DNA from 3 places in the Priestia sp. VA7 genome. Region 3 is predicted to be linked to each of the others. Evidence: riboswitches for the same ligand, from Rfam matches in the RefSeq annotation. Region 3 holds a riboswitch; each other region holds the start of a gene.
What was found. A riboswitch is a leader RNA that binds a small molecule or an ion and turns the genes downstream of it on or off. The one in region 3 is predicted to bind cobalamin.

Region 1: it holds a riboswitch for cobalamin, as region 3 does, so the genes downstream of both, AC0C45_RS15555 (cobyric acid synthase) here and AC0C45_RS17090 ((2Fe-2S) ferredoxin domain-containing protein) in region 3, are expected to answer to the same signal.
Region 2: it holds a riboswitch for cobalamin, as region 3 does, so the genes downstream of both, nikA (nickel ABC transporter substrate-binding protein) here and AC0C45_RS17090 ((2Fe-2S) ferredoxin domain-containing protein) in region 3, are expected to answer to the same signal.

Annotation. Positions count from the first base shown of each region.
Region 1 covers NZ_JBVQPN010000003.1:542,342-544,610, forward strand. The annotation lists gene AC0C45_RS15545 (APC family permease) at 1-126, shown strand, start outside; gene AC0C45_RS15550 (YdcF family protein) at 187-750, opposite strand; cobalamin riboswitch at 898-1,077, shown strand; gene AC0C45_RS15555 (cobyric acid synthase) at 1,170-2,269, shown strand, end outside.
Region 2 covers NZ_JBVQPN010000007.1:33,277-35,545, reverse strand. The annotation lists gene nikA (nickel ABC transporter substrate-binding protein) at 1-945, opposite strand, end outside; cobalamin riboswitch at 1,089-1,278, opposite strand; gene ftsZ (cell division protein FtsZ) at 1,281-2,269, opposite strand, start outside.
Region 3 covers NZ_JBVQPN010000003.1:836,874-839,142, reverse strand. The annotation lists gene cobJ (precorrin-3B C(17)-methyltransferase) at 1-890, opposite strand, end outside; gene AC0C45_RS17090 ((2Fe-2S) ferredoxin domain-containing protein) at 904-1,284, opposite strand; cobalamin riboswitch at 1,387-1,566, opposite strand; cobalamin riboswitch at 1,685-1,863, opposite strand; gene AC0C45_RS17085 (hypothetical protein) at 2,010-2,168, opposite strand.

The DNA.
Region 1 (2,269 bases), 290 kb from region 3:
GGTGGAGGACAAGGTGTGCTAAGCAACCCGCTTGACTTAATTTTAATTGCTCTTGTTTCACTTGGTATTTTCTACTGGGCGAAATACACAGGTTTACCAAAAGCAGTTATCGATACAGATGATTAATAAAAAAACACGGCATGAATTCATGCCGTGTTTTTCGCTTGTATAGGGGGTGTACTCTATTTACTTATCAAACAGCCACGTTTTTAATATAGCAGCATACTCACGAAAGTAGGCTTGAAGTTTAATTGAATTTGGTGTCTTTGCACCTAAAGGATAAACGTCAAAACCTTGACGTTTAGCAATAATAGAGGCGCGAAATAAATGAAAATCACTGCTAACAAGGACGACTTTTTTGTGTTGAATATCAACTTTCTGTTTAGTAAAAGTAAAATTCTCAAAAGTAGAAGTTGACTGATTTTCTTTTATAATTCGATTCTCTTTAATTCCTTCTTTCCGCAGAAAACGATAGGCTGCCTCTGCTTCAGAAATTGCTTCATCGGATCCTTTTCCGCCCGTTACGATAACTTTTGTTTGTTGATGTGCTTGTAAATAAGATAAAGCCGTCTTTACTCGTTCTTTTAAACTAGGAGACATTTTGTCACCATCTACTTTAGAACCTAAAACGAGCACATAATCTGCGTTTTGCGGAACAGGCTTGTGAGCAGTTTGATACATACAAAAAGATATAATTGCTATATAAAGAACAAGAGAACCAATAAAGGTATAAATCATTTTTTTCTTCAACTGTGAGCACCTTCCTAGCTATTTCATAAGATGTTTGGAAAATAATTGTTATTATAGCATACGAGACCCAAATAAGTATAAACACAGTAATATATAATAATAGAAGAAAATCGTTATTGTGAATGGTTATAAAATTCGTTACAATAAAGAATAAATGATTTTAAAAGTGCCTCTAAGGAGGATAATAGGGAAATCGGTGTAAATCCGGTGCAGCCCCCGCTACTGTAAATGTGGATGAACCTGCAAAGACCCACTAGTCAAACTAGGAAGGGTGCAGAAGTAAAACGAAGCATAAGCCAGGAGACCTGCTTTTAAAAACCCCTTATTTTTCGGTGGGAGAAATAAGTCAAGACAATGTGTTAATGAGCGCATGACCAAACCTTGACTTTTACAGTTAAGGTTTTTTTATGTGGTAGGGAGTGGGAAAAGTGAAAAAAGGAAAACCGCTTATGATTCAAGGAACGCACTCAGACGCTGGAAAAAGCATGATTGCTACAGCATTTTGCCGTATTTTTAAAGAAGACGGCTATCAAACTGCACCGTTTAAATCGCAAAATATGGCGCTTAATTCATACATTACAATGGATGGAAAAGAAATTGGCAGAGCGCAAGGAATTCAAGCAGAAGCGGCTGGAGTAGAAGCAACAACCAATATGAACCCTATTTTAATTAAACCAACTCGTGATCATGAATCTCAAATTGTCGTTCACGGAAAACCGCTACGTAATATGTTTGCTTTTCAGTATCGGCAAGAATTTTTTAATGAAGGTTTGAACGTTATCACGGAAGCTTATAAAGAGCTTGCCAATCATTATGATCGAATTGTGATTGAAGGTGCTGGAAGTCCTGCCGAAGTCAATTTGAACGATCGGGAACTCGTAAATATGCGTGTTGCAAAAATAGCAGAAGCGCCTGTTGTGCTAGTAGGAGATATTGATAAAGGTGGCGTTTTCGCGAGCCTAGTGGGTACTCTTCAATTGCTTCCAGATGAACACAAGTCTAGAGTTATCGGGGTGTTAATTAATAAATTCCGAGGAGATTTAGAACTTTTAAAACCAGGTTTGAAGTGGTTTGAAGAATACACGGGTGTTCCGGTTCTAGGAGTTATTCCTTATATGAACAACGTGGAAATTGATGCGGAAGATTCGTTATCACTTAGAAATTACTCAACGCTTGTGAATCCGTTAAAAGAAATTGATATTGCGGTCATCTCGTACCCGCGCATCTCAAATTTTACAGACATCGATCCTTTAAGCTTAGAAGAAGACTGTCACGTGAGGCTTGTAACCAAGCCGTCGCAATTAGGTACGCCTGATTTAATTGTTTTACCAGGAAGCAAAAATACGATTGAAGATGCGCAGTTTTTACAAGAAAGCGGCCTGGATCTAGCCATTAATCAAGTATTGAACACAACGAACGTTCACGTCATTGGCATCTGCGGAGGATATCAAATGCTAGGGGAGACAATTACAGACCCTGATGCAGTAGAATCTCGGATTGAATCCATTAAAGGGCTGGG
Region 2 (2,269 bases), on a different contig from region 3:
TTGGGGTAAAAATGGACCTCGAGCGGCTGCCGCTTGATTGTTCATGATGCTGCTGACAATTTCTTTTCGGTTCAGTAAGGTATCGATAGCTTTTCTTACATTTTCGTCTTTTAATGCGTCATTGGTTTGATTATAAAGTAATAAATGTGTACGCACACTGGGTACTCCACTTACCTTAAAAGACGGATCTGTTTGTAAAGTGCCCAAACTTTCTAAAGGCGGGCGATAAATAATATCGGCTGTTCCGGACTGAAGAGCCGCAACTCGCGCATTAGCATCTTCGTTAAATGCAAAGATCGCATTTTTCAATTTTACTTTCCCATTCCAATAATGTTCATATCTTTCTAACTTCACTTGATTTCCTTGATCGAAAGTCAAAACTTGAAATGGACCTGTGCCAATAGGCTTCTTAGCTATATTAGAAACATCAATATCTATAATAGCTGTGTTTGGATGCACTAACTCAGAAGGAAATTTAGGCATTGGTTCTTTTAATGTAATTGTCAGCGCATGACCGTTCGCTTTCATTTCTTTAATATTTAAAGCGTTTTTCATCGCATAACTTTGATCTATCGTTCTTTGAAGAGAAGACTTAACGGCATTTGCATCTAGCGCTTTACCATTTTGAAACGTAATATTCTTTCTTATCGTAAATGTCCACGTAAGACCGTTATCTTCCGTTTTCCACTTTTCAGCAAGCCAGGGCTTTATTTTTAAATCATTGCTGATTTTAACAAGCGTCTCCCCTACTCCCGCACGAACTGCTGTATAATTATCATCCGTATGAGGATCAAGCGTTGCAGATGTAAAATTAAATAAAAACGTCACACTTTTATCCGTTTTCTTTCTTTCTTTTATACTTATGCTCTCTTCATTAGGAGCGCAAGCAGTGAGGCAAAGTAACACAAGAAATATCATAGATACGAATTTTTTATTATTTATCATTGCTTTTTCCACCTTCTATTTTAATACACAAAAAAGCACTTCTAAAAAGAAGTGCTTGTCTTCACAACAAATTCAGATAAACGTATTCCTTGTTTATCCTATTTTTGGTTCTGCCAAAACACCTCCCTATCCTCGTAGGTTATTGTGTGTTGCGATTTATGGCAGGTCTCCTGGCTTCAAGTCATTGCCTTATACCGCCTTCCCGTCTCTAAATAGACAGTGGCTTTTTGGCATAAGGCTCCTTGTTACAGTGGCGGGACCGCTCCGGATTTGCACCGGATTCCCTTTTAAGGCAATTGAAAAACAATTGCCACCATAAAAGCTGGTTATTTAATTTAGTAGCGTGCTCTTGAAACTCTAGAAGTAGAAGCTGATGGTGAAACATCTTCATCATCAAATCCAGTGGCAATAACGGTTACCATCATTTCGTCCTTTAAATCTTCATTAATCACGGATCCAAAAATCATATTTAAGTCCTGATCAGAAGCCGACGTGACAATATCTGCTGCTTCCTGTACTTCGTAAAGACTCAGGCTGCTGCCGCTTGTAATGTTCAACAGCACGCCTCTTGCTCCATCAATCGATGCGTCTAGCAGCGGACTAGAAATCGCTTTTTTCGCTGCTTCAATTGCCCGGTCTGATCCGGAAGCTCGTCCGATACCCATAAGCGCAAATCCTTGATTAGACATGATTGTTTTTACATCAGCAAAATCAAGGTTAATCAGCCCCGGAACAGCGATTAAATCTGAAATACCTTGAATACCTTGGCGAAGAACATTATCTGCTTCACGGAATGCTTCAAGCATAGGCGTCTTTTTATCGACAATTTCAAGCAAGCGGTCGTTTGGAATCACAATAAGGGTATCTACCGATTCATTCATCGCAGTAATACCGCCTACTGCTTGCTTCGTACGTTTATTTCCTTCAAACTTGAACGGGCGAGTGACTACTCCAATTGTTAAAGCATTTAGTTCACGGGCAATTTGGGCAATAACCGGAGCTGCTCCAGTACCGGTTCCTCCGCCCATGCCAGCTGTTACGAATACCATATCTGCGCCTTGCAGTACTTCTTGAATTTGTTCTCTGCTTTCTTCGGCTGCTTCTCTTCCCACTTCTGGATTAGCTCCTGCACCTAATCCTCGCGTTAAGGCCGCACCAATCTGCATTTTCACATCTGCTTTAGATAAGTTAAGCGCCTGAGCATCTGTATTAACGGCGATAAATTCTACCCCTTGTACACCATGTTCAATCATACGGTTAACGGTGTTATTTCCTCCACCGCCGACTCCAATTACTTTAATTCGCACTAATGGCGATACATCTG
Region 3 (2,269 bases):
GTTTCTTCTGGTGTGGTCTGAACTGCTTCAATAGCTGAAGCTGTTTGCTTTACAGTCTCTTCTTGATCGAGAGCCCACGGTTCCGCTTCTTTTCGAAGTCGCTGATGCGGTCTTAGCGGCTGCTCCGTTTGGTTAAGGGTATATTTCCGCTGATATCCGCGCGGTGTAATCATTAAATCGTCGTAAAAAAACGTAGATGAATTCCCGACAACAACGGTAGTCAGCATGCCAATTTCATGATTTAACATGTCTTTTAAGTTGGTCATTACGACTTCTTCACGGTCACGATAAGCGCTTTTCACAAGACCAACAGGCGTATCAGGAGAACGGTACTTTAATAGAATCCTCTGTGCTTCAACAATTTGTCTTGTTCGTCTTCCGCTTTTTGGATTGTAAAAAGCCACTACAAAATCTGCTTGTGCAGCTGCTTCGATTCTTTTTTCGATTAGTTCCCATGGCGTAAGGTGGTCACTTAAACTAATTGTACAAGCATCATGCATCACGGGCGCTCCAAGGAGGGATGCGCATGAATTAATAGCCGAAATGCCAGGAATTACTTCCAGCTCTACGCCCGTTTCTTTTTTCCAACCTTTTTCAATCAACACTTCATACACAAGGCCTGCCATTCCATATACTCCTGCATCTCCGCTTGAAATGACAGCCACGGTTTTTCCTGCTTCAGCTTGCTTTACAGCTTCTTGTGCACGGCTTACTTCTTCGGTCATTCCCGTACTAATAATTTGCTGATTCGTTAACAGTCCTTGAATTAATTCCACATAGGTTTTGTAACCGATGATCATATCACTTTCTTGAATGGCTTCTCTTGCTCGCTGTGTAATATGTTCAAAGCTTCCCGGCCCAAATCCGATAACTAACAGTTTACCTTTCATGCTAGCTCCTCCTTTATGCGTTACTTTTTACTTTATCAATTCCTTCTATGGAGTCACTGTTTTCCGGAGAAACGAAACCATTTTGATCATATTCATAAATAATCGATTCCTTTATACTGCAGCCTCCTGCTAAATGTTCTTCGACAATCCGGTGAGCCACGGTTTCAGTGACCTGCTTGTACCAATCTCCTGAAGGATACACAATAGCTACAGGAGCATCTTTACATCGTCCGTTACAGCGTGTACGCGTTGTATGAACCGTTTCATCCAACTCCAGTTCCGTCACTTTATTTCGAATAGCTTGGGTGGCTTCTTCTCCACCTTTTCTCATACAGCTGCTTCCATTACAAATCAATACGTGATGTTTTGTTCCGTTTAAGTTCCACGTCGTCACACTCATTCGCTCCTTTACTAAAAAAAGCGCCTCTATCAATGATAGAGGCGCAGAAAAATTCAAACTAAGTTTTTGCACTTCCACCTATATCCCGTAGGGTAAGCTTCGCATTAAAGAAAGGCTGGTTTCCTGACTTCGATTCATCACTTGACTGCGCCTTCCCGAATACAGTGGCATATGCAATCAGCTCATCTTCACAGTGGCGGGTACCGCGCTGGCTTCACACCAGACTTCCCATTTAACACAATGTAAACATTGCGCACCTTTTTTGCACGATATGTAGTTTTACGACATGAGAAAAACCCGCTTCGCTAATATGCGAGCGGGTAAAACGTCAGAATAAGAGTGTACACGAATGCCACTTTAAGCCAACGTTTCCCTTCCCGCTCCCCGGAGAAATAGAAACTTCACAATAAAGACAGGTCTCCTGACTTGTGTATCATTCTACTTGAGAACCTTCCCGTGATTTTTCCACAGTGGTTATACTCGTTCGTCCACACTTACAGTTGCGGGGGCAGTACTGGTCTTTCACCAGTTTCCCTATTAAGCCTTCTTGGCATCTTTGTTGTTGCTGTTTGATATATATGAACCTTTTAAACTATCAGAATAATAGAAGTAACTACCATATCATAGCGTACATTTTTTTTTATTTCAACTCTATTCTTTTCGAAAGATACAAGCATCTATAAAAAAACAAGAGCATAAAGTCAGCTCTTGTTTTTTCATTATATAGCTACTAATGTTAAATGAGGATCGTTATAATACACCACTTCTGAAAGAACTTTACAGCCATTTGTTTTGGCAAAAGCTTCTCTCGCCTGCTTTTCAGTTTCAAATTCAAACATTTTCATTTCTTTTCCAGCATATACCGTCAGTACCCACATGAAAAGATTCGCCTCCGATTATTGTAGTGATCGTTATATCCACATTATGCCGAAACCATTTCCTTTTGAAAACCCATTCTACAAAACTTGTCACAAGAAAC